4 regions of the Janthinobacterium sp. SUN206 genome follow, and region 4 is predicted to be linked to each of the others. Evidence: predicted binding sites of a transcription regulator. Region 4 holds the regulator's gene; each other region holds the start of a gene.
What was found. The regulator LexA, encoded in region 4, represses DNA repair genes until DNA is damaged. The targets are predictions, from matches to a motif close to ACTGTATNNNNATACAGT.

Region 1: recA (recombinase RecA) is a predicted target of LexA. The motif match lies at 5,482-5,499, and genes of this name have one in related genera.
Region 2: dinB (DNA polymerase IV) is a predicted target of LexA. The motif match lies at 2,283-2,300, and genes of this name have one in related genera.
Region 3: O3300_RS21305 (DNA topoisomerase IV subunit B) is a predicted target of LexA. The motif match lies at 2,084-2,101, and genes of this name have one in related genera.

The regions. Positions count from the first base shown of each region.
Region 1 is NZ_JAPWIB010000004.1:343,743-351,079, forward strand. Features, by position in the region: gene sucC (ADP-forming succinate--CoA ligase subunit beta) at 1-1,016, opposite strand, end outside; gene O3300_RS22210 (DUF2889 domain-containing protein) at 1,095-1,655, opposite strand; gene O3300_RS22215 (class I SAM-dependent methyltransferase) at 1,923-3,461, opposite strand; gene recX (recombination regulator RecX) at 3,691-4,146, opposite strand; gene recA (recombinase RecA) at 4,285-5,391, opposite strand; gene O3300_RS22230 (response regulator transcription factor) at 5,632-6,366, shown strand; gene O3300_RS22235 (sensor histidine kinase) at 6,363-7,337, shown strand, end outside.
Region 2 is NZ_JAPWIB010000007.1:125,869-133,205, reverse strand. Features, by position in the region: gene O3300_RS27815 (recombination-associated protein RdgC) at 39-935, opposite strand; gene dinB (DNA polymerase IV) at 1,054-2,238, opposite strand; gene O3300_RS27805 (S9 family peptidase) at 2,420-4,588, shown strand; tRNA gene O3300_RS27800 (tRNA-Val) at 4,768-4,843, shown strand; tRNA gene O3300_RS27795 (tRNA-Asp) at 4,898-4,974, shown strand; tRNA gene O3300_RS27790 (tRNA-Val) at 5,192-5,267, shown strand; tRNA gene O3300_RS27785 (tRNA-Asp) at 5,324-5,400, shown strand; gene O3300_RS27780 (hypothetical protein) at 5,506-6,609, shown strand; gene O3300_RS27775 (ATP-binding cassette domain-containing protein) at 6,600-7,226, shown strand.
Region 3 is NZ_JAPWIB010000004.1:142,187-149,523, forward strand. Features, by position in the region: gene kdpA (potassium-transporting ATPase subunit KdpA) at 1-1,628, opposite strand, end outside; gene kdpF (K(+)-transporting ATPase subunit F) at 1,628-1,717, opposite strand; gene O3300_RS21305 (DNA topoisomerase IV subunit B) at 2,181-4,178, shown strand; gene O3300_RS21310 (molecular chaperone HscC) at 4,178-5,887, shown strand; gene O3300_RS21315 (J domain-containing protein) at 5,900-7,337, shown strand, end outside.
Region 4 is NZ_JAPWIB010000001.1:2,198,034-2,205,370, reverse strand. Features, by position in the region: gene purF (amidophosphoribosyltransferase) at 1-1,195, shown strand, start outside; gene O3300_RS09945 (cystathionine gamma-synthase family protein) at 1,239-2,483, shown strand; gene O3300_RS09940 (tetratricopeptide repeat protein) at 2,563-3,336, shown strand; gene lexA (transcriptional repressor LexA) at 3,408-4,043, opposite strand; gene O3300_RS09930 (hypothetical protein) at 4,076-4,276, shown strand; gene rpsF (30S ribosomal protein S6) at 4,319-4,705, shown strand; gene priB (primosomal replication protein N) at 4,726-5,025, shown strand; gene rpsR (30S ribosomal protein S18) at 5,051-5,341, shown strand; gene rplI (50S ribosomal protein L9) at 5,369-5,824, shown strand; gene O3300_RS09905 (replicative DNA helicase) at 5,960-7,337, shown strand, end outside.

The DNA of each region.
Region 1 (7,337 bases), on a different contig from region 4:
ACGGCTTTCACCGCGGCGATAACGCCTTCGGCGATCACGTCGCAACGCATGATGCCGCCGAAAATGTTCACCAGGATGGCTTTCAGGCCTGGGTTTTTCAGCATGATCTTGAACGCTTCGGTCACTTTTTCTGCCGTGGCGCCACCGCCGACGTCCAGGAAGTTGGCTGGCTCGCCGCCGAACAGTTTGATCGTGTCCATGGTGGCCATGGCCAGGCCGGCGCCGTTCACCAGGCAACCGATGTTGCCATCGAGCGAGATGTAGGCCAGGTCGAATTTCGACGCTTCGATTTCAGCTGGATCTTCTTCGTCCAGGTCGCGCAGGGCGATGATTTCCGGATGACGGAACAGGGCGTTCGGGTCAAAGTTGAACTTGGCGTCCAGGGCGATGACTTTGCCGCTGCCGGTGACGATCAGCGGGTTGATTTCGGCCAGCGAGCAATCGGTTTCCCAGTATGCTTTGTACAGGCCTTGCAGGTTGACGCGGGCGTCGACGATGGAACCGGCAGGCACGCCGATTTTGGTCGCGATGTCGTCTGCCTGGGCATCGGTCAGGCCAACGCTCGGCTCGATGGTGACGTGGTGGATCTTCTCTGGGTGGCTCTCGGCCACTTCTTCGATGTCCATGCCGCCTTCGGACGATGCCATCAGGACGATTTTCTGGGTGACGCGGTCGGTGACCAGCGAAACGTACAGTTCTTGCTTGATGTCGGCGCCTTCTTCCACCAGCAGGCGGTTGACTTTCTGGCCTTCGGCGCTGGTCTGATGCGTGATCAGCTGCATGCCCATGATCTGGTCAGCGTATTCCTTGACCTGTTCCATCGATTTTGCCACTTTCACGCCGCCGCCCTTGCCGCGGCCACCTGCGTGGATCTGCGCCTTGACAACCCACACCGGGCCGCCCAGGGTTTCCGCAGCCTTGACGGCTTCTTCGACGGACATGCACGGAATACCGCGTGGTACCGTCACTCCGAATTGCCGGAGGATTTCTTTGGCTTGATACTCATGGATTTTCATGCTGGCTTCCCTTCTGATACTGATGTGTAAAAATACGGTTAGTGGTGCAAAAAAAACAGGAAAAACAGAGCGCCGGGGTCACGCTTTGGCTACCCAGCGCGGGTAATACTGTGCAACCGCCCCGCCATCGGTGCGCAGGGCGTGGCATTTGTCGAGTTGAAACGGCTTTTCATGCGACAAGTCAGCATTCGCACCGTCACGGGTCGACCAGACATCGCCGGCAAATGCCTGAACCGTCGCAGTCGGCAAGACTTGCGCCAGTTCGGTCAAATGGGTACAGCCGGCGATTCCCGCCAGGCGCTGTTTCAAGTCGCGGCGGAAATTCTTCAATAAATTCAGACCGATCAGCGCTCTGTAAGCGGGGCCGATGGTATCGCAAAAACCGGGATAGGGCACGGCATCGGAGGCGGCTTCGGCCTCGACGATGGTCAGTTCGCGATCGACGGTAATGCGTAAGTGGAGGTCATGCAGGGGGGAGCCGGCGGGACGGGGGCCGGAGGCCAGGGTCGCGTCATAGCTTTTGATATCGGTGATACGGGCGTCAATATCCCACAGGCCGTCGTCGCGCACATACGCTTGGACGTCGATAACGCGGGAGTGCCGGAGGGCGCGCCGGGATACGGGAGTTGACAGGGGCATAAGACCGATGCCGCTTGCGCGGCCATAATTTAGTAAGCAGCCATGTGCCTAAAGCACTCTGTTCGCAGCTTCTACGAACAGCAACCGCACCTGCGGCGCCGCAAAAACCCTAAAAGTGTAGCACACTGGGCGCTGGTTGCGCCGCAACATAATTTTTCACCGGTCTGCTCGCCTGCCTGCGATTATTGATGCAAATCGCAAGATCAATGACGATCATTCGCGATTCGCATAACTTGCGGCATGGCGCGGACACGCCAACACCGTGCCTCAGTCGGTCACGCCCAGCGCGCGCAAAACCGGCAAGGTACGCTCGGCAAAATGGCGGGCATGCTCCCACAGCTCGGCCAGGTTCTCTTCCTCCGTCAGCAAGGGCTGCCCATCCTTCGACAGCAACTGCTTCAGGCGTATCAGCACGGGCCATGTCTCGCGCACCCAGTCCTGCGGCTCTTGCCATCCTTGCATTTTCGCCCACAGGAACAGCTGTTGTAAATGCGGTACAAACACGCCGCCGCCCGTCATCGGGCTGGCAAGGCTGTACAGGTCGGACCTTGCCAGCGCCTGCTCCAGCAAATACGCATTCAGGCGCGCCGTCTGCGGCCTTGCCACGGCAATGTCGGCATCGTCCTGGACGGCGTAGACACTGCCCTTGCTGATCAGAATCAGCATGATCTGCAACAAGGCGGCCAGGCTGGCTTCCGTGCCAGCCAATTGCTGCTCCAGTTCCCCGATCGTGCGCACACGGTGATCGGCAAGCGCATCGAGCACGGGCCCATACACGCGCTCATCCATATCGGCATCGCCCAGCACGCCATGCACGCTCAACACCACCGTATCGCGCGGCACCGCCAGCATCACGCGCACGGCCCGCAAGGCCGTGGCCTGGGCGAACGGCGTCAGCGTGCGTGCACCCTTGATCCAGTAATCCCTGCGAAATTGCTGGTTGATCAGAAAAGCCCGCGTCGTTTCGCGGAAGATGGGATCAGGAATCTCGGCCAGGAATTGCTGGTGCTCGGCCGTCAGATTGAGCATGTCGACATGCTCGGTGTAGGTGGCGGAAGCGGCGAACTCCAGCTTGGCTTCACTCAACATGGCAGCCACCTGGGAAAAAGCCATCGGCTGCCAGTCCGCATTGAAATACTCGTGTGCAACATAATGACGTTCAAACGATTTCAGCTTCTCGAAGCGGTCGGCCAGCAGGGGATTGGCCTCGAGATAGCGCGGCTTCGTGGCGATCATCCTGTCGACGAAATCGATGGCGCCGTCGATACGCGCCAGCACGCCTTGCCCCGGCGCCCCCATGACACGGCTATGCTCCGTCAGCAAGTCGCGCATCGGCATCATGGCGGCCCAGCCAGGCTGGGTGTTGTAGCTGAGGTAGGCGACGCCGCCCACTTTCAGCTTGCGCTGCAGGAAGTCCACGATCAATACACGGTTTTCCGCCGAAATCCAGCTCCAGATGCCGTGCAGGCAAATGAAATCGAAATCGGGCAAATCATCGCGGCGGCAAAACTGTTCGAACGATTCGTCCGTGAACTGCGCCCCGGCGCCAGCGGCGCTGGCCAGTTCCTGGGCATAGGCCGCCTGGGCCGGATTGAAATCATTGCCATACCAGCGCGTGGCGGACGCCGCAGCATGGAAGTTGGCACTGACGCCCTGGCCGAAGCCCAGTTCGCAAGCCGTGCCATTGGCAGGCAGGACCAGGCCGGCGGCCAGCAGGGGCAGGCGCAGGCGCAGGGGATTCAATTCTTCGTAATAGCCATAGGTATAGGCGACCTCGGCCATATAGCCGGCATTCCAGTTGCTCATTGCGCTTCCTGTCTCGATCAGTGGCGGTGCACGCAGCGCACCGGGTTCGAGCGCCAGAATACCCGATATCGCGGGCGCCCAGTAGCGCGAACAGAGGGCATTTGAAAGCGCAGTTCACGGCCGCGCGGCGCGACGGCCGCGTCATGGCCAGGGCGCAAAGCAGACGGCAGGAGCGGCAAAGCGACCTTGTCTGGCGGCATACGGGAGCGCCAGTGCGCGCACGACGGCCTTAGTCCTCGTCGGGCTCGAGTCCCTTCAACGCCACCTGCACAGCGCGCTGGGAAAAGCCGCGCTGCATCAGAAAGCGCATCTGCTTGTTGCGCTGCTCGGCATCCTGCGCCACTGCACCAAATTTGCGGCGCCACACTTCGCAGGCGCGCGCCACTTCCCCTTCGGCCAGGCCCGCCTTGAGTTCCTGCAGCGCCTCGCCCCCAATGCCATGGCTTTGCAATTCCGCCATGATGCGGCTATTGCCGAAACGGGCCGAGCGGCGGTGGATCAGCGACTCGGAAAAACGCTCCTGCGACAGCCAGTTGGCTTGCTCCAGGCTGTCGAGCAAGGCTTCCACATCGTCGCTCTCCTGCGCATGGCGCTGCAGCTTGCGCCGCAATTCCATGCGGCTGTGTTCGCGCATCGACAGAAAGCGTAGCGCCCTGCCCTTCAGGCTCAGTTGTACCGCTGCCATACCCGTATCCCATCTTTACCACACCGGACTGAAAACACAATTGCCGCCAGGCGCACAGGCGCAGGGCGGCAATCATTGTAGAACTTTTTTGTGCGGCAAGCTGCCGCCGGCGAGCCAGGCGGGCCCCGCCACTGTCGCTTACTCGGCGGCCTTGGCTTCCGCAGCCTTGGCAGCCTTGTCGGCAGCCTTATCCGCTTTTTCCGGCTTTTCAGCAGCCAGCGGCGGCAGTTCGCGCACGCCCAGCGAAGCGCGGACCTTGTTTTCGATCTCGCGGGCCAGCGCCGGACGCTCTTGCAGGAAGGCGCGGGCGTTGTCCTTGCCCTGGCCGATGCGTTCGCCGTTGTAGCTGTACCACGAACCGGATTTTTCCACGATCTTGGCATCCGAACCCAGATCCAGGATTTCGCCTTCGCGCGAGGTGCCGGCGCCGTACAGGATGTCGAAGTGCGCTTCCTTGAACGGTGGCGCGATCTTGTTCTTGACGACCTTGACCTTGGTTTCGTTGCCGATCACTTCATCGCCGGACTTGATCGAGCCGGTGCGGCGGATATCCAGGCGCACGGAGGCGTAGAATTTCAGCGCATTGCCGCCGGTGGTCGTTTCCGGGCTGCCGAACATCACGCCGATCTTCATGCGGATCTGGTTGATGAAGATGACCAGGGTATTCGTGCGGTTGATGGAGCCGGTCAGCTTGCGCAGGGCTTGCGACATCAAACGGGCTTGCAAGCCCGGCAGGGAATCGCCCATGTCGCCTTCGATCTCGGCGCGTGGCGTCAGTGCGGCCACGGAGTCGATGACGACGAGGTCGACGCTGCCCGAACGCACGAGGGCGTCGCAGATTTCCAGCGCCTGCTCGCCCGTATCCGGTTGCGAGATCAGCAGTTCATGCAGGTTCACGCCCAGCTTTTGCGCGTAACCGACGTCGAGCGCGTGCTCGGCATCGATAAAGGCGCAGGTGCCGCCCAGTTTTTGCATTTCAGCAATGGTTTGCAGGGTCAGGGTGGTTTTACCCGACGATTCAGGACCGTAGATCTCCACCACGCGGCCGCGCGGCAAGCCGCCCACGCCCAGCGCGATATCGAGGCCGAGCGAACCGGTCGACACGACTTGCACTTCTTCGATCGGTGCGCTGGCATCCATGCGCATGACCGAACCTTTGCCAAACTGCTTCTCGATCTGCGCCAGTGCGGCGGCGAGCGCCTTGGCTTTTTCCGATGCGGGTACTACAGCTTTTTTATCGTCCATATGTTCTTTCAGCCGTTCTACAGTCGACGATTCACGTGAATCGGTCGGCCTGCGATAGCGCCAGTGGGTTAAATTCTTTACACAGACAGTACTGTATAAAAAAACAGTGATCAATGCAAGCGGAACGTGGATTTGTTTTGAAACAGATCAATACAACCCTGTTTTTCACAAAAATTCGCCACCTTGCGGAAAATGAAACACAATACAAGCTTCTACCGTCGCAAGCATAGGAAGTGCACCATGCGTATTTTACTTGCCGAAGATGACAGCGTGCTGGCCGATGGCCTGACCCGCTCGCTGCGCCAGTCCGGTTATGCGATCGACTACGTCAAGACCGGGCAAGAGGCCGATACGGCCCTGTCCACCCAGGAATTCGACTTGCTGATCCTCGACCTGGGCTTGCCCAAGATGTCCGGGCTGGAAGTGCTGCGCCGCCTGCGCGCGCGCGCCTCGCTGCTGCCCGTGCTGATCCTGACGGCCGCCGATTCCATCGAGCAACGCGTGAATGGCCTCGACCTCGGTGCCGACGATTATATGGCCAAGCCGTTCGCCTTGTCGGAACTGGAGGCAAGAGTGCGCGCCCTGACGCGCCGCGGCGCCGGCGGCGGCGCCACCATCATCAAGCACGGCCCCCTCAGCTACGACCAGGTGGGGCGCAGCGCCTACATCAACGACCAGATGCTCGACCTGTCGGCGCGCGAACTGGGCTTGCTGGAAATCCTGCTGGGCCGCACGGGCCGCCTCGTTTCAAAAGAGCAACTGGTCGACCACCTGTGCGAATGGGGCGAAGAAGTGTCGAACAACGCCATCGAAGTGTATGTCCACCGCTTGCGCAAGAAGATCGAAGTGGGCGGCGTGCGCATCGCCACCGTGCGCGGCCTCGGCTATTGCCTGGAAAAATACTCGGAAGCGGCGCGCCTGAACGCCGAAGCGGGCGAGTCGGCAAGCCCGGCCAGCGGACCCGCCAGCAAGTGAAGGCGCGCGAGGCGCCAGCGGACGAGGCGGACGACGACGACTGGTTCGAGCCGCCCACCACGGAGCAGGATGACACCATCGAGCATTCGCTGTTCGGCGAAATCCTCGACTGGATGCTGGCGCCCTTGCTGCTGCTGTGGCCGATGAGCATCGCCATCACCTATCTGGTGGCCAAGAGCATCGCCAATCAACCGTTCGACCATGCGCTGGAAGACAGCGTGACGGTGCTGACGCAACAGGTCAAGCAAGCCGATGGCGCGATGCTGCGCCACGTGCCGGACAAAAACGGCAAGGGCCGCGACTTCCTGCGCGGCGACGATGTCGACACCCTGTATTACCTGGTGGTGGGCCCGCGCGGCGAATACCTGAACGGCGACCGCGATCTGCCGCCGCCGCAAGACCCCGACAAATACCGCAGCGGCATGGTGCTGTTTCGCAACGACACCATCCACGGCACGCCCGTGCGTGTGGCGTTCAGCTATCTCGACATTCCTTCCGGCAACGACGATGAACCCAGCCGCGCGCTGGTGCAAGTGGCGGAAACCCTGGAAAAGCGCGCCCAGCTGGCCAATGAAATCATCAAGGGCGTGATTTTGCCGCAGTTCATCATCCTGCCCGTGATCCTGGCCCTGGTCTGGTTTGCCCTGGCGCGCGGCCTGTCGCCGCTGGCGCAATTGCAGGAACGCATACGCGCCCGCCCGCCCGACGATCTATCGCCCATCGAATCGGGCCAGGTGCCCGAAGAAATCACGCCGCTGGTCGGTTCGCTCAACGAGATGCTGGCGCGGCTGTCGCTGTCGATCGACATGCAGAAGCGCTTCATCGCCGATGCCGCGCACCAGATGAAAACGCCGCTGGCCGGCATGCGCATGCAATCGGAGCTGGCCCTGCGCCAGACCGACCACGACGAAATCCACCGCTCGCTGCTGCAACTGGCGAAAAGTTCGGAAGCGGCCACGCGCCTGGTCAAC
Region 2 (7,337 bases), on a different contig from region 4:
GGAGCCGCAGCTCCTTTTTCGTACCGGCATGACTGCGCTTATGCAGTCGCTTCGCCGCCCAGGGCTTCGACCACGTCGGCCATCAGCTTGCTCAACTCGCCCGTCATCAGCATCACGTCGCCGTCGAAACGCTCTTCATCGTTCTTCGTGCTCGATTCCGTTTCCTTGATCACGTCCAGCGGCTTGACGCTCTTGATGGCCAGCGATTCCGTCAGCACGAACGAAATCTTGTCGTTCCACGTCATGGCCAGGCGCGTGCACTGCTTGCCGGCCGCGATGTGGCGGCGCACGTCGTCCGCTTCCAGGGTGTGGCGCACGTAGCGCACGGTGGCCTTGCTCTCGCCCGTGGCGCGCAATTCCGTATCCATGTCGACCGTGAAGCCGGCCGGCGCATCGTCCGCCTGCAGCCATTCCGTCATCACCGCCACGGGCGAGCGCTGCACGCGCAGGCTTTCCAGCGGCAATTTATCCACGGCCTTGAGCAGCAGCTTGATGACTTCATCGGCCTTTGCCGGGCTGGCGGCATCGACCACCAGCCAGCCATTGACGGGGTCGATCCACGTCCAGACATTGCTGCGGATGCTGAAGGCGCGCGGCAACAGCTCGTCGGCCACGCGTTCCTTCAATTCCTTCATGGCTTTCTTGCCTGGTGCAAAGCCTTGCGCTTCTTCCATCTCGGCAGCGCGGGCCTTGGCCACCTGGTTGATGACGGTGGCTGGCAACAGTTTCTTTTCCGTGCCCAGCAAGATCAGCATCTGTTTGTTGACCACGTGGACCAGGCCGCCGTTCGGGCGTGGCGTATCCCAGCCCTGGCGCATCAGATCCATGCTGGTCGCCGGCGTAAATTTGTTCGAGGACAAGGCCTCTTCCAGTTGTTCTGGCGTATAGGCCCATGGTGCGGGCAGGCGGTAAATCTGAAGATTCTTGAACCACATAGTTTTTGTCTTCCGTTTGTTTCAGTAGTGCCAGGGGAACGCCATTCTACACTTTCGACACGGGAATGCCGTCAAAAGCGCGGACTGGCGCGGTGTTGTTGATGCGTGGGGAATGCCGCTACAGGGCGGGAAACAGTTCCGCCTGGGCCGGCGCCTGCCGCATCACGATGGCCGGATCGGACAAGGTCGAGATGCGCACGCCCAGCAGGCGGATTTTCTTTTCAAATGGCACGCGCCGCAAGCAATCGCGGCTGGCCCGCAGGATGGCGGCGGCGTCCGCCGTGGCGCTGGGCAAGGTGATGTCGCGCGTGACGGTGCTGAAATCCTCGAAACGCAGCTTGATGCCCACCGTACGCCCCGCCAGCGACTGTTTATCCAGGTCGCCCGCCACCCGCGTGCACAGGCTTTCCAGCTTTTCCGACAGCGTGGCGCGGTCGCGCACCACCTGCAAGTCGCGCTCGAACGTCGTTTCGCGGCTGACGGACTTGGTTTCCCGGCTCGTCTGCACGGGCCGCTCGTCGATGCCCAGCGCCGCCTGGCGCAGCCAGCCCGTGTACAGGTCGCCAAACTGCGTGCGCAGCATGGCCAGGTCGGCTTGCGCCAGCTCGCCGATGGTGATGATGCCCAGGGCTTCCAGCTTGGCCGTCGCCTTCGGGCCGATGCCGTTGATCTTTTTCGCCGGCAAGGGCCACACGCGCGTGGCGATATCCTCGGGCGACAAAATGGTGAGTCCGTCGGGTTTTTCCAGGTCGGAACAGATTTTCGCCAGCAATTTGTTGGGCGCCAGGCCAATCGAGCACGACAGGCCCGTCGCCTCGAACACGGCCGCCTTCAGGCGCGCTGCCATGGCCGGCGCCTGCTCGCCGTGTTCCGTCAGGTCGACATAGATTTCATCGATGCCCACGTTCTGGATGATGGGGCACAACTGGGCCACGGCTTGCTTGAAGCGGGCCGAATACTCGCGGTAGGCCTCGAAATCGGCCGGCAGCAGGATGCTGTCGGGCGCCAGCCTGGCCGCCTTCATGATGCCCATGGCGGAAAACACGCCAAACGCGCGCGCCGCGTAGGTCGACGTGGTGACGACGCCGCGCCCCACGTAATCGCGCATGCGCGCAAACTGCCGCGTGCCGTCAATCTGCAGCACGGGCTGCTGCAGGCGCCCGCCGCCGATGACGACGGCTTCGCCGCGCAATTCCGGATATTTCAACAGTTCCACGGAGGCGAAGAAGGCGTCCATGTCCAGGTGGGCGATCCAGCGGCGCGCGGCGGGTGCTTCGGCAAGTGTGGGGGCAGATGAAATCAAAAAACACCTCGCGGCGGATCGGCTTGCCTTCATTGCGGCAAGATACTGTGTATGCATACAGTATTACCGGAAATGACCGCGGATGCAAGTTGAAACGCACGGGACCCGATGGCGACGATCAGCGGTTGCTTTTCTCAATAGCAAGATTACAATCCTGACACAACTATTCAAAGGAGTTGCCTTGTCCACAGCACATCATGCTTCGCGCCGCCGGTCCGTCTGGTCATCCATCCTGCCGGCCCTGCTACTGTCCACGCTGGCGCCATCCGCGCTGGCCGCCGACACCACCACCACCACCACGGCCGTCGCTCCCGTCGCCGCCAAGACAGCCTGGCAGGAAACGCGCCACGGCACGGTCGTGACGGACGACTACCGCTGGCTGCAAAAGAAAGCCGATCCTGCCGTGATCGACTACCTGAATGCGGAAAACGCCTACACGGCAGCCGTCACGGCGCCGATCCAGCCGCTGGCCGACAAGGTAACGGCGGAAGTCAAGGGACGCATGCAGGAAGTGGACTTGTCCGTGCCTGCGCGCCAGGGCAATTTCTACTATTACACACGCATGGAAGCGGGCAAGCAATACCCGATTCACTGCCGCCGCCCCGTCGGCGCCAGCGGCGCCTATGATGCGCAGGCGGCAGAGGAAGTCTTGCTGGATCAGAATCAATTGGCCGAAGGCCACAAATTCTTTGCCGTGCGCGCCTTCAGCGTCAGCCCGAATGAACAGTTGCTGGCCTACACCACCGACACGACGGGTTTCCGCCAGTACGAGCTGCACGTCAAGGATTTGAAAACGGGCAAGTTGCTGGGCGACAGCATGCCGCGCGTGACATCGCTGGCCTGGGCGGCGGATAACGCCACCCTGATGCTGGCGCAGGAAGATGCCACCACCAAGCGCTCGGACCGCTTGTTCCGCCTGGCCCTGGGCGGTGCGCCGCAACAGGTCTACCACGAGCCTGTGGAGCAGTTCGCCATCAACGTGGGCCGCACGCGCGACAAGCAATTCTTCGTGCTCACCTCGGGCAGCACGGACACGAGCGAAGTGCTGCTGCTGCCAACGAGCAAGCCGCAAGGCACGTTCCAATCCGTGCTGAAACGTGAAAAAGGCCACCGCTACGGCATCGAGCACCGCGACGGCCAGCTGTATATTCTGACCAACAAGGGGGCGAAGAATTTCCGTGTCGTCAGCGCGCCATTTTCCGCGCCGCAGCCGAAGCACTGGAAGCCGGTCGTGCCGCACAACAAGGATGCCGTGATCCAGTCCATCGACGTTTTCCAGGGCTACCTGGTGGTGATGGAAAAAGCACGCGCCCTGAACCGCGCCCGCATCTTTGATTTTGCGCAAAAGAACTGGAAGGCGGTGCAGTTCGACGACCCCGTCTACCTGGCCACGGCGGCCGGCACGCCGGAATTTTCCGCCACGCAATTTCGCATGTCCTACCAGTCGCCCGTCACGCCACCCACCGTCATCGACGTCAGCATGCAGGACGGCAAGCGCACGGTGCTGAAACAGCAGGAAATCGTCGGCGGCTTCGACAGCAGCCGCTACACCACGCAGCGCTTGTGGGTGAAGGCGCGCGATGGCGTGCAAGTGCCGCTGTGGGTCGTCTACAAGAAAGGCGTCAAGCTCGACGGTTCCGCGCCGCTGCTGCTGTACTCGTACGGCTCCTACGGCATTTCCACGGAAGCCACTTTTTCCATCAGCCGCATCAGCCTGCTGGAACGGGGCGTCATCTATGCGCAAGCGCATATCCGCGGCGGCACCGACATGGGCGAAGCCTGGCATGAAGACGGCATGCTGATGAAGAAGAAAAACACCTTCAATGACTTCATCGACAGCGCCGACTACCTGGTGCGCGAAAAATGGACCAGCCCGAACCGCCTCATCATCCAGGGTGGCAGCGCGGGCGGCTTGCTGATGGGCGCCGTCGTCAACATGCGCCCCGACCTGTTCCACGCCGTGCACGCGGCCGTGCCGTTTGTCGACGTGATGAACACCATGATGGACGCCAGCCTGCCCCTGACGACGGGCGAGTACCTGGAATGGGGCGACCCGAACCAGAAGGCCGCGTACGACTACATGCTCAGCTACTCGCCGTACGACAACATTGCGCGCAAGAACTATCCCGCCATGCTGGTGACGACGGGCCTGAACGACAGCCAGGTCATGTACTGGGAACCGGCAAAATATGTGGCCAAGCTGCGCGCGTATAAAACGGACAGCAATCCCCTGCTGCTGAAAACGAATATGGGTGCCGGCCACGGCGGCGCGTCGGGCCGCTATAACGCCATCGCCGAGAATGCGTTCAATATGGCGTGGATGCTGTCGCAATGGGGCATCACGGAATAGGAGCCCTGAGAAAAAGCCCATGGCAGCGTTACATTGCCCTGCACTTTTTTCAGATGCTCCCAACCGCATTCGGGCAATAATGTGAAAAAAGCGCTTGCACAAGGATTTTACCCGTCCTATAATAGCGCCTCTTCCAGACGTGGTGACAAACGTCGGGATGGTTTTCTGAGACAAGCAACGGGTGCTTAGCTCAGTTGGTAGAGCGGCGCCCTTACAAGGCGTAGGTCGGGAGTTCGAGCCTCTCAGCACCCACCAAATCAGAAAACTGTCCAGTGCTTCATGGATCAGCAATACAGATCATACGAGCTTGGAGTGGTAGTTCAGTTGGTTAGAATACCGGCCTGTCACGTCGGGGGTCGCGGGTTCGAGTCCCGTCCGCTCCGCCAATAAAAGAAAAGCCCTTTGGTTCCTGGAACCGAAGGGCTTTTCCCATTTCAGAAGCCAAAAACACGTCCATCCCCCCTCGCCTGAACTTTTTTGCGCTTTTCAGCAAAAAAACTGCCATTCCCCCTCAAGAATAGTTGCACAAGCATGAAAGCGCCCCCTATAATAGTGCCTCTTCCAGACGTGGTGACAAACGTCGGGATAGTTTTCTGGGTATGCGGGTGCTTAGCTCAGTTGGTAGAGCGGCGCCCTTACAAGGCGTAGGTCGGGAGTTCGAGCCTCTCAGCACCCACCACCAAACAGAAAATTATCCAGTGCTTCATGGATCAGCAACACAGATCATACGAGCTTGGAGTGGTAGTTCAGTTGGTTAGAATACCGGCCTGTCACGTCGGGGGTCGCGGGTTCGAGTCCCGTCCGCTCCGCCAATAAAAGAAAAGCCCTTTGGTTCCTGGAACCGAAGGGCTTTTCCCATTGTGGGAGCGCAAATGCACTAGAATCAGTGCTCTTGCCGACTCCGCCGCTCCTGCCTGATGCGCCTGCCCCGCAGCTTTTCCCCCTACCTCGCCCTGCGCTTGCGCCTGGCCCATCATGCTTTGCTGCAATTTGCCGCCAGCCTGGCCAGTTCCATGGAAATTCTCGTGTTCCTGGCCGGTCCCGTCCTGCTGGGCCTGCTCAGCGTCATCGCCCTGCCGGGATTTCTCGCCATGAACCTGCCCTGGCCAGCGGCCCTGAGCTTGCTGGCGGCGCAAATGCTGCTGACATGCCTGCCCGCCTGGCTGCTGCGCAAGCGATTGTTGCCGGCCAGTACCGCCGCGTGGCTGCGCCAGCTGCCCTTGCCGCGCCACCTGCGCTGGCAAGCCGACATCGCCGTCGCCGGCCTGCTGATGCTGCCGCTGGGCCTCGCCTATGCCGTCTCGGCCACCATATGGCTGCTGCAGTCGCCTCCCTGGCTGCGCCCCGTTGCCGCGCCCGGCATGGCCGCCACCCTCGCCGTCTGGCTGCTGGCGTGGCTGCTGACGGCGCGCATCGTGGCGCAACGCCTGCGCGCGCCGCGGCCCGCACACAGGGCGCGCGCCCCCACGATGACGGCGTATGTGCCGCAACGGCCCCGCTGGCGCACGATATTCCTGTGGCGCCAGCTGTTCTGGCTGCCGTTCTGGCGCAATGAAAATGTGATCGGCCTGCAGCAAAGCGTGCTGCTGGCCACGGCTGGCGCCAGCATGCTGGCCTGGCTGCTGCGCGCGCCGCTCGTACCCGCGCCGCTGCTCGGTTTGCTGGCCAGCGCCAGCCTGGTCATCGTGACGGACCGGGGCGACAAGGCCGTGCGCGAGCAGATCGCCGTGCTGCGCCCCGCATTGGACGCCTGGCCCCTGGCCAGCACGGCCTTGACGCGCCTGGCCTGCGCCGCCAGCCTGCTCCCCGCCTTTGCCGTGCTGCTGGGCGCTGGCATCTTGCTGTATTGCATCGATCCCGCCGCCCTGCAGCGGCGCGTGACCGGCGTCTACGCCCTCACCGCCAGCGCGGCCCTGCTGGCCATCGTCGGCCTGCCCCGCCTGACGCCGCGCGGGCGCGTCGCCCTCGTCGTTTTCTCCATCCTTGCCTTGAGCGCCATCGGAAGCGAACTATGGAATTGAACCTGCCTACTCCCGTGCTGCACCTCGAGCACCTCGATTTTCACTTCCCCACACACAACGTCTTCCAGGGCTACAACCAGCAATTCGGCCCCGGCGTCACCTGGCTGCGCGGCGCGAACGGCGCCGGCAAGACAACCCTGCTGAAGCTGGCGGGCGGCGCCCTGCTGCCCGCGCGCGGCGCCATCCGCCTCGATGACGTCGACAGCGTCGCCATGCCGCTGGCCTACCGTGCCCAGACTTTCTATTGCGGCGGCGACACGCCCGCCCTGCCCTGGCTGCAAGTGCACGAGTTTCTCGACCTGCACCTGGCCCTGTACCCAGGCAGCGACCAGTCGCTGCTGAACGCGGAATTGCACGCCTTTGCCATGACATCAACCTTGCAGCAAAGCATCACCGCCCTCTCGCTGGGCCAGCATAAAAAGCTGCAACTGGCCCTGGCCCTGGCCTTGCCCGTGCGCCTGCTGCTGATCGACGAACCGTTCAACGGCCTCGACGCGGCCGCCATGGCGCACCTGCGCGCGCGCCTGGCCGAGCCGTCCCGCCTGGCGCGCCAGTGCATCGTGCTGACCAGCCATTTGGCGCCGGACGTGCCGCTGGCGGCGACGCTGGAAATATAGACAGGAAATACAGCTTTGCAGATCGACCAAGGACAGCTTACGATGCCGTGTTGCAAAAACCGGCGATCCCGGTGCAGCCATTACCCATAACACGGCGCGCTTATTCACCGC
Region 3 (7,337 bases), on a different contig from region 4:
ACCGCCAGCACGGGCACGATCACGCCGAAGCGGCCGAACCACATGGCGATCGCCAGCATCACGTTGTAGAACGGCGTGTTCGCGGACAGGCCGGCAAACGCGCTGCCGTTGTTGTTGGCCGCCGACGTGAAGGCGTAGAGGATTTCCGAGAAGCCGTGCGCGCCCGGATTGGCCACGCCGATCTTGCCCGGTTCGACCATCACGGCGATCGCCGTGCCCGTCAATACGAGGGCTGGCGTAATCAGGATGGCCAGCGACACCATCTTCATTTCATAGGCCTGGATTTTTTTGCCCAGGTATTCAGGCGTGCGGCCTATCATCAGGCCGGCGATGAAGACGGCCAGGATGGCGAACATCAGCATGCCGTACAGGCCCGTGCCCACGCCGCCGAAGATCACTTCACCGAACTGCATCAGCAGCAGCGGCACCATGCCGCCCAGGGGCATGTAGGAGTCGTGCATGGAATTGACGGCGCCGCACGATGCGGCCGTCGTCACCGCCGCGAACAGGGTCGAGGAGCTGATGCCGAAGCGCGTTTCCTTGCCTTCCATATTGCCACCCGATTGCAGGCTGCTGGCCTGCTGGTCCAGGCCCAGGCCTTGCAAGGCGGGATTGGCTTGCTGCTCGGCGCTCATCACGCCGGCCGTCATGACGACAAAGATCAAGGTCATGGCGGCCAGCACGGCCCAGCCCTGGCGCATGTCGCCCACCATGCGGCCAAAGGTGAAGCACAGGCCGGCGGGGATGATGAAGATGGCCAGCATCTGCAGGAAGTTCGACAGCACGGTGGGGTTTTCATACGGGTGCGAGGAATTGGCATTGAAGAAGCCGCCGCCATTCGTGCCCAGCAGCTTGATCGACTCCTGCGACGCGACAGGGCCCATGGCGATCGTCTGCGTGGCCGCCACTTGCGCTTCCATCACGGGCTTGCCGGCGGCATCCAGCACGGGCTGGCCGTCGGCCGTCACTTTCGGCGTTTCATACGCCACGTGGTCGAGCAGGGTCACTTCCTTGTAGGCGGAAAAATTCTGGATCATGCCTTCGCCCATGAAGACGACGGACAGGGCCAGGGACAGCGGCAGCAGGATATACAGAGTCGAGCGCACCAGGTCGACCCAGAAATTGCCGATCGATTTGCCCGAGCGCGAGGCGAAGCCGCGCACCAGCGCGAAGATCACGGCGATGCCGGTGGCCGCCGAAAAGAAGTTCTGGCATGCCATGCCCAGCATCTGGGTCAGGTAGCTCATGGTCTGTTCGCCGCCGTAGCCCTGCCAGTTGGTATTGGCGACGAAACTGACGGTGGTATTGAACGAGGAATCGGGGCTGACGGCGCCGAGACCCTGGGGATTCAAGGGCAAGAAGCCCTGCAGGCGCTGCAGGCCGTAGACGAAGACGGCGCCCACGGTATTGAAGACAATCAGGGCGATGGCATAGCTTTTCCAGCCCATGGCCTTGTCGGCGGGCAGGCCGGACCAGCGGTACAGCAGGTTTTCCAGCTTTTGCAGCCAGCCCAGGCCGCGCACGGGGCCATCGCCAGCCACCCTGGCCATGTACAGGCCCAGCGGATAGCCGGCGGCCAGCAGCACGGCCAGGAAGGCCACCAATAACAATATCGATTGCGTCGTCATCACAGTTCCTCCGCCTTCAGCAGCGCGACCAGCAGGTACACGAGCAGGCCAGCCGACACGACGGCGCCCAGCACATAAAACGCGTTCATTTGACGCTCCCTAATTTGTCGCAGGCGACGGCAAAGCCGGCCGCCACGACGAAAAACACGGCAATCAAGCCGAGATACACGAGATCCATTCCCACCCTCATTCAGGTTTGTTTTGATAGTGAGCAGATTAGCCAAAAGGGTCTAAAAAATTCGTAAAGACTGGGGAGGCAGCTGTAAACAAGATGTAAAAACGGGCGCTTTACCGCATAAAATCCTTCACAATGGGCGCCAAACCACGCACGCGGCGCACTGTTGTTGCCTTGGAGTAGCGCTATTGCTCGCGGGACAAGATAGAATGCGCGAGCGTCCGCACAAGGACGCCAAGCCTGCCGCACTGCCCTCCCCCAGTGACGCTGGACGGGATATACTGTATATTCATACAGTTATCGCCGCCGCTGTCACTGTGCCCCGCAGTGCCCTGGCCTGGCGTTCCAACCACTGTCTTTACTTAGCTTGAACACGTATGGCCACTAAAAAACCAGCATCCGACTACAGCGAATCATCCATCCGTGTCCTGAAAGGACTGGAACCCGTCAAGCAGCGCCCGGGGATGTACACCCGCACTGAAAATCCGCTGCACATCATTCAGGAAGTGATCGACAATGCCTCCGACGAGGCGCTGGGCGGTCACTGCACGCATATCGCCGTGACGCAAAACACGGATGGCAGCATCACCGTCGAAGACAATGGCCGCGGCATTCCCGTCGGCCTGCACCCGGAAGAAGGCGTCCCGACGGTGGAAATCGTGTTTACGCGGCTGCACGCGGGCGGCAAGTTCGACAAGGGTTCTGGCGGCGCCTATGCGTTCTCGGGCGGCTTGCATGGCGTCGGCGTGTCCGTCACCAATGCGCTGTCGACGCGCCTGGAAATCACCGTCTGGCGCAAGGAAAGCGACGGCAACGGCTTGCACCATATGGTGTTTGCCAACGGCGACGTGATCGAGCCCCTGAGCTCCCGCCCCGCCCCGCGCGACGGCAAGAAGTCAGGCACGCGCGTCACCGCCTGGCCCGATGCCAAATACTTTGATTCGCCGAACATCTCGCAAACCGAGCTGCAACGCCTGCTGCGCTCGAAAGCCGTGCTGCTGCCGGGCGTCACCGTCACCCTCACCAACGCGAAAACGGGCGATACGCAAACCTGGCAGTACGCGGAAGGCTTGCGCGGCTACCTGACCGAAACGCTGGCGCAGGTATCGAATGGCGAAACCCTGATTCCCCTGTTCGAAGGCGCGCAGTATGCGGGCCCGGACTCGGAAGGCTTTGCCGAAGGCGAAGGCGCGGCCTGGGTCGTGGCGTGGACGGAAGAAGGCGCCATCGTGCGCGAATCGTACGTCAACCTGATCCCCACCTCGAATGGCGGCACGCACGAATCGGGCTTGCGCGACGGCCTGTTCGGCGCCGTCAAAAACTTCGTCGAAATGCACTCGCTGCTGCCGAAAGGCGTCAAATTGCTGCCGGAAGACGTGTTTGCGCGCGCTTCCTTCGTGCTGTCGGCGAAGGTGCTGGACCCGCAATTCCAGGGCCAAATCAAGGAGCGCCTGAACTCGCGCGACGCCGTGCGCCTCGTCTCGACCTTCACCAAGCCGCCGCTGGAACTGTGGCTGAACCAGCACGTCGACTACGGCAAGAAGCTGGCCGAGCTGGTGATCAAGCAGGCGCAATCGCGCCAGCGCTCGCTGCAAAAAGTGGAAAAGAAAAAATCCTCGGGCGTGGCCGTCTTGCCGGGCAAGCTGACCGACTGCGAATCGTCGGACATCACGCGCAATGAACTGTTCCTCGTCGAGGGCGACTCGGCGGGCGGCTCGGCCAAGATGGGCCGCGACAAGGAATTCCAGGCGATTCTGCCCCTGCGCGGCAAGGTGTTGAACTCGTGGGAAACGGACCGCGACCGCCTGTTCGCGAATAACGAAATCCACGATATCGCCGTGGCCATCGGCGTCGATCCGCACAGCGTGGGCGACACGCCCGATTTGTCCGGCCTGCGCTATGGCAAGATTTGCATCCTGTCCGATGCGGACGTGGATGGCTCGCACATCCAGGTACTACTGCTGACGCTCTTCTTCAAGCACTTCCCGGCGCTGATCAACAAGGGCCACATCTGCATCGCCCGCCCGCCGTTGTACCGCGTGGATGCGCCCGCGCGCGGCAAGAAGCCGATGCAAAAGATCTATGCGCTCGACGACGGCGAACTGCTCGCCATCGAGGACAAGCTGCGCAAGGAAGGCGTGAAACAGGGCGCCTGGTCGATCTCGCGCTTCAAGGGCCTGGGCGAGATGAACGCCGAGCAGCTGTGGGAAACGACGATGAACCCGGACACGCGCCGCCTGCTGCCCGTCACGCTCGGTGAAGTAGACCACATGGCCTCGGCCTCCCGCTTCAATATGTTGATGGGCAAAGGCGAAGCAGCTGGACGCCGCGCCTGGATCGAAGAACACGGCAATGAAGCGGAGGCGGATATCTGATGATCATCGGCATCGACCTGGGCACCACCAACAGCCTGGTCGCCATCTGGCGCGACGGCAAGGCTTCCATCATCCCGAATGCGCTTGGTGAACACCTGACGCCGTCGTGCGTGAGCATCGATGACGACGGCACCGTGCTGGTGGGCCGCGCCGCGCGCGAGCGCCTGCAGACGCACCCGCAGCTGACGGCAGCCGTCTTCAAGCGCTACATGGGCAGCGAAAAGAAGATCACCCTCGGCACGCAGCAATTCCGTCCGGAGGAACTATCGTCGATGGTGCTGCGCGCGCTGAAGGAAGATGCCGAAGCCTTTTTGGGGCACAAGGTCGAGGAAGCCATCATTACGGTTCCCGCGTATTTCAGCGATGCACAGCGCAAGGCCACGCGCATCGCGGGACAACTGGCGGGCTTGCGTGTAGAACGCCTGCTCAACGAGCCGACGGCCGCCGCGCTGGCCTACGGCATCCGCGACAAGGAACAGGAAAGCAAATTCCTCATCTTCGACCTGGGCGGCGGCACGTTTGACGTGTCGATCCTAGAGCTATTCGAAGGCGTGATGGAAGTGCGCGCCTCGGCCGGCGACAATTTTCTGGGCGGCGAAGACTTCGTCACCGTGCTGGTCGACGCCTTTCTGGAAGGTAGCGGCTTGCGCGACGCCGCCGGCAGCCGCCTGTTCGACCCGCGCCAGCAGCAGCTGCTGCGCGATGAAGCCGAGCGCGTCAAGCGCCTGCTGTCGGAACAGCCGTCCGTGCGCATGGCCACGCGCTACCAGGACAAGGAATACAGCTGGGAGATCAACGAAGACAAGCTGGCGCAGCTGTGCGAACCGCTGCTGGCCCGCCTGCGTCTGCCCGTGGAACGGGCGCTGCGCGACGCCACCATCCGCGCCGCGGAATTGAATGAAGTGGTGCTGGCCGGCGGCGCCACGCGCATGCCGCTGGTGCGTAAACTCGTCTCGCGCATGTTCGGCCGCTTCCCCGCCATCCACCTGGACCCGGACGAAGCCGTGGCACTGGGCGCCGCCGTGCAGGCAGGCCTCAAGATGCGCGACTCTGCCCTCGATGAAGTGGTGATGACGGACGTGGCTCCGTACTCGCTGGGCATTTCGATTTCGCGCCAGGTCGGCGCGAACCAGTATGAAGGCGGGCATTACCTGCCCATCATCGAGCGCAATTCCGTGGTGCCTGTCTCGCGCACGGAAAACATCACCACCATCTACGACAACCAGAAGGAAATCAACGTGGCGATCTTCCAGGGCGAGTCGCGCCTGGTGGCCGACAACGTCTTCCTCGGCAAGATCAACTTCCCGATTCCCGCAAAAAAGGCGGGCGAGATCGGCATCGACGTGCGCTTCACCTATGACGTCAGCGGCGTGCTGGAAGCGGAAGTGACGGTGCTGGCCACGCAGGAAAAGCACAAGATGGTCATCAGCGACAATGCGGGCGTGATGACGCCGGAACAGATCGAGCAGCGCTTTGCGGAACTGGCCGACCTGAAGATCCACCCGCGCGAACAGATGGAAAACCGCACCCTGGTCACGCGCGCCGACCGATTGTACGAACAGTCGCTGGGCGACGTGCGCCAGTACCTGGCGGCGCACACGGCCAATTTCCAGGCGGCGCTGGAAACGCAGGACCCGAGCACCATCCGCAAGGCGCGCCAGGCGCTCGACGAGGTGTTGCGCCAGGTCGAGAGCGAGAGCTTCCTGTAAATGGACGGCGGCATGCACAACGGGCAGCGCAGCCTGTGGGATATCCTGGACACGGAGCCGACGGGCGACGAGCGCGCCCTCAAGCGCGCGTATGCGAAGCGCCTGAAGGTGACGCGTCCCGAAGACGATCCGGCTGCCTTCCAGGAACTGCGCGAAGCATATGAATACGCGCTGCGCCATGCGCACCTGTTTGCCGAGGAATTTCCGGAACCGCCAGCGGCCGAAGCGGCAGCGGCGGAAGCGCCAGAAGCGCCGCCCATGGAACCGGTAGACCTGTGGGGCGTCATCGACGAGGCGGTGCAGGAAGCGCAGGAAGCACCTGCGGAACTGTGGGGCATCATTGCCCAGGAGCCCGCACCGCCGCCGGAGCAATGGGGCGTGGTCGCCATCGACCCGGCGCAGGAAGCGGCCAACCTGTGGCAAGGCTGCCTGGTGCTGACGCGGCATGCGGATGTCGGCGACGTGCTGGCCGGCATGCTGCAGGACGACGCCATGCTGAACCTCGACGTACGCGAGGAATTCGACCTGTGTGCGCTGCGCTATTGCGCCAGCACCGGCTATGACCTGGCGCTGCGCCAGGCCCTGTTCGAGCAGCTGGGCTGGGACCGCGACTTTTCCTACCTGGCGCGCAGCCATGCGGACCTGGTGCGCGGCGCCGTGCAGCGCTACCGGGCAGACCGCTCGTTCGCCCATTTCAGCGACAACCGCGACAGCTACCCCGGCCTGGACTGCATCATGTCGCAGCAGCCGCCCAGCGCCTACGCGCGCCAGCTGTTCGACCAAAAATTCACGCTGCAGCTGCGCGAACTGCTGCACGCGATACGCTGGCAGCACAGCGAGATGCTGGCCTGCAAGCTCGATACAGACCTGTTCGAGCAGTGGGAACACGCCGTCCATGCCAAACGCTACTTCAAGCAGACGGCGCTGGCCTCGGGTGGCCTGGGTTTCATGCTGCACTTCATGCTCGCGGGTGTGCTCGATGCGGCAGGCTTCAAGCTCGGCGACACGGCTGCCTATGCCAGCCTGCTGGGCTTCCAGGCGCTCGCCTTTTCCCTGCTGGCCATGCATGCCTTGCGCTGGCCGGTGCCCCTGTTCGCGCACCTGGAAGCGCTGCAGGAAACGCTGCAGGAACGCCTGCCCGTGCTGTGGCAGCGGCCAGGCTTGCGGCAACTGGGCTGGATCGTGCCCTACCTCGTGCTGGCCTTGCTGCTGTTCCTGCCCGAACGCGGCGATACCATGCGCCTCGTCACTGCGGCCGGTTTGTGCGCATCGGCCCTGCTCGCGTATGCGATGAACCGCCAGTTGCTACATGGCATGCTGCTGTTCCTGTGCCTGGGCCTGTCGTTGTTCGCGGCCATGTTCATGAGCGGCAAAGGTCCGGCGACGCTGGCCATCGGCGATGCCATGCCATTGATGTTTTGCCTGGCGGCGCTGGCCCTGCGCAGCGCCA
Region 4 (7,337 bases):
GAAGCTGGAAATGTTCAAGAACGACCGCCGCCACATCAATACCGATTCCGATTCGGAAGTGCTGCTCAACGTGCTGGCGCATGAAATCCAGGAAGCGACGACGGGCCTGAACCTGGACCCGGAAGCCATCTTCAAGGCTGTCACCGTGCTGAACCGCCGCGTCAAGGGCGGCTACGCCGCCGTCGCGCAAATCGCCGGCGTGGGCTTGCTGGCCTTCCGCGACCCGCACGGCATCCGTCCGCTGTGCCTGGGCATCAATGAAACGGAACAAGGTCCTGAGTACCTGATCGCTTCCGAATCCGTGGCCCTGGAAGGCATGGGCTTCCGCTTCGTGCGCGATATCGGTCCCGGCGAAGCCGTCTTCATCGATGCTGACAAGCAATTGCACAGCGCCCAGTGCGCCGACAATGCCAGCCTGAACCCGTGCGTATTCGAGTTCGTCTACCTGGCCCGTCCCGATTCCGTCATCGACGGCGCCTCCGTGTACGCCACGCGCCTGAAAATGGGCGAGTACCTGGCCGAAAAAATCCGCGCCGAATTGCCTGGCGTACATATCGACGTGGTCATGCCGATTCCCGATTCCTCGCGTCCGGCCGCCATCCAGCTGGCCATGGCGCTGAACATCGAGTACCGCGAAGGCTTCATCAAGAACCGCTACATCGGCCGCACCTTCATCATGCCGGGCCAGGCGGCGCGCAAGAAATCCGTGCGCCAGAAGCTCAACGCGATCCCGTCCGAATTCAAGGATAAAGTGGTGCTGCTGGTCGACGATTCCATCGTGCGCGGCACCACCAGCCGTGAAATCGTGCAGATGGCGCGCGAAGCGGGCGCGACGAAGGTCATCTTCGCCTCGGCCGCGCCACCGGTGATCTACCCGAACGTGTACGGCATCGACATGCCGACGCGCGACGAACTGATCGCCTACGGCCGCACGACGGAAGAAGTGTGCCGCGAAATCACGGCCGACTACCTCGTGTACCAGGATATCGGCGCGCTGAAACAGGCCATCGCCGACGTCAACCCGGCCCTGACCAACTTCGAGGCTTCGTGCTTCGATGGCGTGTACGTGACGGGCGACGTGTCACAGGAATACCTGGACCGCCTGGAATATGCGCGTCACCATCCGAAGGCGGCAGCGCCCGAAGATACGCCGCGTTCCCAGCTGAACCTGAACCTGGCGACAACAGAAGCATAAGTAAGCTGCCCGGCCGATGCCGGGCATTTTTTTCTCTGCGATCATGAACGATAAAAAAAACTACGGCTTTACCACCACCATCCTGCATAACGACCGCCGCAAGGGCATTGAACATGGCTCCCTGCACAAGCCCGTGCACACTTCCGTTGCCTTTGGTTACGCCGATGCGCGCCAGCTCGCTTCCGTGTTCCAGGGCAAGGAGCCGGGTTTCCGCTATGGCCGCCAGGGCAACCCGACCGTTTCCGCGCTGGAAGACAAGGTCAACAAGATGGAAGACGGCGTGGCCACCCTGTGCTTCGCCACCGGCATGGGCGCCATCGGCGCCGTGGTGCAATCCTTGCTGCGCGCGGGCGACCATGTCGTGTCGTCGGCCTTTTTGTTTGGCAACACCAACAGCCTGTGGCAAACGGTGACGGGGCAGGGCATCGGCGTGTCGTTCGTCGACGCCACCGACGTGGCCAATGTGGCGGCCGCCATCACGCCGGCCACGCGGATTGTTTTCGTGGAAACTATTGCCAATCCGCGCACGCAGATCGCCGACCTGAAGAAGATCGGTGACTTGTGCCGCGAGAAGGGCATCCTGTACATCGTCGACAATACGATGACGACGCCATACCTGTTCCGTCCGAAAGCCGTGGGCGCGGGCCTGGTGGTCAATGCCTTGACGAAATCCATCGGCGGCCACGGCAATGCGCTGGGCGGCAGCTTGACGGATACGGGCGTGTTCGACTGGACGCAGTATCCGAACATCTTCGAGAATTACAAGAAGGCGGCGCCCGCACAGTGGGGCATCGCGCAAATCCGCGCCAAGGCCTTGCGCGACTTCGGCGCCTCTTTGGGGCCGGAAGCGGCGCACCATATCGCCGTCGGGGCGGAAACCATGGCCTTGCGCATGGACCGCACCTGTTCGAACGCGCTGGCGCTGGCGACCATGCTGGCCGCCGATCCGAGAGTGGCGGCCGTGCATTACCCGGGCCTGGCGTCGCACCCGCAGCATGCGCTGGCGACGGACTTGTTCCGCAGCTATGGCTCGCTGTTCAGCTTTGAATTGAAAGATGGCATCGACTGCTTCGATTTCCTCAATCGTCTCAATCTTGCCATTCCCGCCAGTAACCTTGGCGACACGCGCACCCTCGTCATTCCCGTCGCCCACACGATTTTCTACGAGATGGGTGCCGAGCGGCGCGCCAGCATGGGCATCGCCGAGTCGCTGATCCGTGTGTCGGTGGGTATCGAGGATGAGGTGGATCTGCTGGAAGACTTCAGGCACGCATTGGAAGAAGAATAAGGTTTCACTTTTTTGAGAAAAAGATTACATTTAAGTGTAATTAAAGCATATGTGTCTTTTTCTCAATCGGAGAGTGGGAATGAAAAAAATTGTATTTAGTGTTTTTTTATTGTTTTCTTGCGCTGTCTATGCTGATGACCTGACGGATGCGAATAAATTCCTGCAATCCAAGGCTTACCCGCAAGCCTTGGATTTGTACAAGAAACTGGCTCAGGCTGGGAATGCCGAGGCTCAATTTCATTTGGGCGAGATGTATTTGTATGGTGAAGGAGTGGCTGTCGATGCCGCGCAAGCCGGACAATGGTTTGGGCAGGCATCCAAGGCGGGCAACAAGAATGCCGAAGCCGCGCTTGCCCTTATGGCTAACCGTGTCGCGCGAAAAGGTGACATTGATTACTATGTCAACTCATATGCCGGCGAGGATGTTGCCTTGAGTAAGGTCAAGTGCGTTACCCCGGTGATTCCTGCATTCTCCCAAACCAAGCGTCAAATCAGAGATGTGGCCGATAGTGTTGATGCCTGGATGGCGTGCTATAACAGCTTCGTCAGTAATTTGAATGCTTCTTTGCCGCCTGGCAAAGCCATTCCTTCTGATATTGAATCGTTGATGAATGAGCAGGAATTTGAAAAGGCCAAGCTGCGCATGGATGCAGCCTATGCGCGGGTGAGTGCCGAAGGGCGTGAGCTGGCAAAAAATATCTTGGCGCAGCGCGATGAGTGGCACTCCAAAACAGAGGCGTATCTCTTGGCGGAGAATAAAAAAATTCAGACAGAAAATGAAATGAGTGAATTGAATCGCTCACGTACCGCGAACACGCCGCAATGGGTGACCAGTCCTTTGCCAAGCAAATAAGTCAGTCTTGCCGATGTGCTCAATGGGATGGGAATTAAGCGCTCGCAGGTATGCTGCAAGCGCTTTCCCTCTTAATGCCAACTGCGCATGAGTCCGACGGCCAAACCTTCCAATGCAAACTCATCTTCCGGCGACACGGTAATCACCTTGAAGTCCGGATTTTCCGGCAGCAATTCGATGACGGAACCCGTCTTCTTGTAGCGCTTGACGGTGACTTCGTCGCCGATGCGGGCCACGACGATCTGGCCATTCTTGGCGCTGTCGACTTTCTTGACGGCCAATAAATCGCCATCCATGATGCCGGCGTCGCGCATGGACCAGCCGCGCACCTTCAGCAGGAAGTCAGGCTTGGCCGAAAACAGGGCCGGATCGACGTTGTAGCTCGCTTCCAGGTTTTCCTGCGCCAGGATGGGCGAACCGGCCGCTACCCGGCCGATCAGCGGCAGCGACATCAGCAGCGCTGCCGGCACCTTCGACGGCAGCGCTTCGGCGGCGGCGCCGATCAGGCGGATGCCGCGCGAGGTGCCGGGAGAAATCTCGATCGCGCCCTTGCGGGCCAGGGCCTGCAAATGCTCTTCGGCCGCGTTGGCCGATTTGAAACCCAGTTCATTGGCGATTTCGGCACGGGTGGGAGGAAAGCCCGTGTTTTCAATCGCGTCCTTGATCAGGTTCAGGATTTGTTCTTGTCGTGCTGTCAGCTTGATCATGAGCGGTGGGTGCATACTAAAATGCTGTCTATATGAACAGTCTGTATTTTTGTACAGTATCGTTCACTATGCAAGGGGATTTCCGTGTTTTGGGCGAATTTCGCAAGAAATACTTGTCCATGGACGGAAAGCACGGCGGCGCGCGGGCTTTTCGGGCCCATGTGGAAGGAATGATTGAAACGTTTGCAAAAGGCGGTTATAATCTTCGGCTGACCTTCCCACACCCGTCTTGACGCCGGGGTGGGCGATTATCAATCCGACCTGAAGGAGTTTGCATGCGTCATTATGAAATAGTCTTTATCGTCCATCCGGACCAAAGCGAGCAAGTGCCCGCGATGATCGAACGCTACAAAGCCAGCGTAACCACCCGCGGCGGTTCGGTTCACCGCGTGGAAGATTGGGGCCGCCGTCAAATGGCTTACTCGATCCAAAAGCTGCCTAAAGCACACTACATCTGCCTGAACATCGAATGCGACAACGAGACCCTGGTCGAGTTGGAAACAGCATTCAAATTCAATGATGCCGTGTTGCGTCACCTGACCGTTAAAATGAAGAAAGCTGAAACAGCTCCTTCGCCGATGATGAAATCGGTACAACGCGAAGACGCGGCCAAAAGCCACCGCACCGAAGCACCAGCAGCCGCTCCAGCCGCAGCAGCTTAATTCTTGACCAGGATCGTGCGCTGAACCAGCTACAAGTAACCGCCATCATTGCCGAGCGCGAAATATTGCGCTATACCCCGGCAGGGCTGCCGATTGTGAATGCAGTATTGCAACACAGTTCGCAGCAGATGGAAGCAGGGATTGCCCGTTTGACCGAGTTTGATGTTGCCGCGCTAGCCGCTGGCGAAATCTCAGGCCGGTTCAGTCAGGCAAGCTTGGGCGGGGTGTATCAGTTCACGGGTTTCCTGGCCAGGAAGAGCCGCAACAGCAAGAGTTTGGTGTTTCACATCATTGATTTTAGTGCAGTCAATTCTGACTAGCGCATTTTAGATACAGGAGCCTGACATGGCATTCGGTAAAAAGTTCGACAAAAATAAGCTCAAGCTTAAAGAAAAACGCAAACAGCAAAACCCGTTGTTCAAACGCAAGAAGTTCTGCCGCTTCACCGCAGCTCACGTTGAGCAAGTCGACTACAAAGACGTCGACACGCTGAAAGACTTCGTCCAAGAAAACGGCAAGATCATGCCAGCACGCCTGACCGGTACCAAAGCGCACTACCAGCGCCAAGTTGACACCGCAATCAAGCGCGCTCGCTTCCTCGCGCTGCTGCCATACACCGATCTGCACCACGCTTAATCGGTCAGATATTCCTGGAGAAGAACTATGCAAATCATTCTGTTAGAAAAAGTTGTTAACGTCGGTAACCTCGGCGAAGTCGTCAAAGTCAAAGACGGTTACGCACGTAACTTCCTGATCCCGCAACGCCTGGCACGTCGTGCTACGGCAACCGCTGTGGCTGAATTCGAAGTCAAGCGCGCCGAACTGGAAAAAGCTGCTGCCGCTAAACTGGCCGCATCGCAAGCCCAGGGCGAAAAACTGAGCGGCCTGACCGTTCAAGTTGCTCAAAAAGCTGGTGTGGATGGCCGTCTGTTCGGTTCCGTCACCAACTTCGACATCGCTGAAGCGCTGACCAAGCAAGGTTTTGCTGTTGAAAAAGCACAAATCCGCATGCCTACCGGCCCGCTGAAGATCGTTGGCGAGCACAACGTTTCGGTTGCTCTGCATACCGACGTGGTTGTGGAAGTTGTTATCGCTGTCGTTCCAGACGCGAACGCGTAATCGTCTGCGGGCCTGGCCCGCAAGCGTTGCCGCACTATGAAAAGCCGGGTTCGCCCGGCTTTTTTGTGGCCTTTTTTTCGCTCAATTTCAGCCCTTTATTTTTGCCAGCACGCCGAAGCGGGTATAATTCGCGCCATGAACGCCCCCTCTGATCCGCAACTGGATTCCCTCCGTATTCCGCCGCATTCGATCGAAGCAGAACAATCCGTTATCGGTGGTCTGCTGCGCGACAATGCCGCATATGACCGCATCGCCGACTTCATGCATGCGGAGGATTTCTATCGCTATGACCATCGCATCATCTTCGAGCAAATCGTCAAGATGGTTAACGCTTCCAAGCCAGCCGATGTCATTACTGTTTTTGAAACCCTGACCCAGCTCGGCAAGGCCGATGATGTGGGCGGACTCGCTTACCTGAACGCCATGGCGCAAAACACGCCATCGGCCGCGAACATCCGGCGCTACGCGGAGATCGTGCGCGACCGCGGCGTGCTGCGTAAACTCATTACCGTCGCCGACGACATCTCCGGCACGGCCTTCAGCCCGCAGGGCAAGGAAGTCAAGCAGATGCTTGACGAGGCCGAATCGAAGATTTTCGCCATCGCCGAAGAAGGCGCGCGCGGCGCCCAGGGCTGGACCGCCATCCAGCCCCTGCTGACGCAGGTGGTCGAACGCATCGACGAACTGTACAGCCGCGACAACCAGAGTGAAATCACGGGCGTGCCCACCGGTTTCATCGACCTCGACCGCATGACCTCGGGTCTGCAGCCGGGCGACCTGGTGATCGTGGCGGGACGTCCTTCGATGGGCAAGACGGCGTTTTCCGTCAACATCGGCGAAAACGTGGCCATCGACAGCGGCCTGCCCGTGGCCGTGTTCTCGATGGAGATGGGCGGCGCCCAGCTGGCCATGCGTATGCTGGGCTCCGTCGGACAGCTCGACCAGCACCGCCTGCGCACGGGCCGCCTGAACGACGAAGACTGGCCGCGCCTGACGAATGCGATCCAGAAGATGAACGACGCGCAGTTGTACATCGATGAAACGCCGGCCTTGAATTCCATCGAGTTGCGCGCCCGCTCGCGCCGTCTGTCGCGTCAATGCGGCAAGCTGGGCCTGATCATCGTCGATTACTTGCAGCTGATGTCGGCCAATACGCCGGGCGACAACCGCGCCACGGAGATTTCCGAGATTTCACGGGGCTTGAAAGGCCTGGCGAAAGAACTCGGTTGCCCCGTGATTGCGCTGTCCCAGCTGAACCGCTCGCTGGAGCAACGCCCGAACAAACGTCCTGTCATGTCCGACTTGCGTGAATCGGGCGCTATTGAGCAGGATGCCGACGTGATCCTGTTCATTTACCGCGACGAGGTGTATAACCCCGACTCGCCGGACAAGGGAACGGCCGAAATCATCATCGGTAAACAACGTAACGGTCCAATCGGCAGCATCCGCCTCACCTTCATGGGGCAGTACACCAAATTTGGCAATTACAGTGGTGGCCTGGCGCTTTACCAAG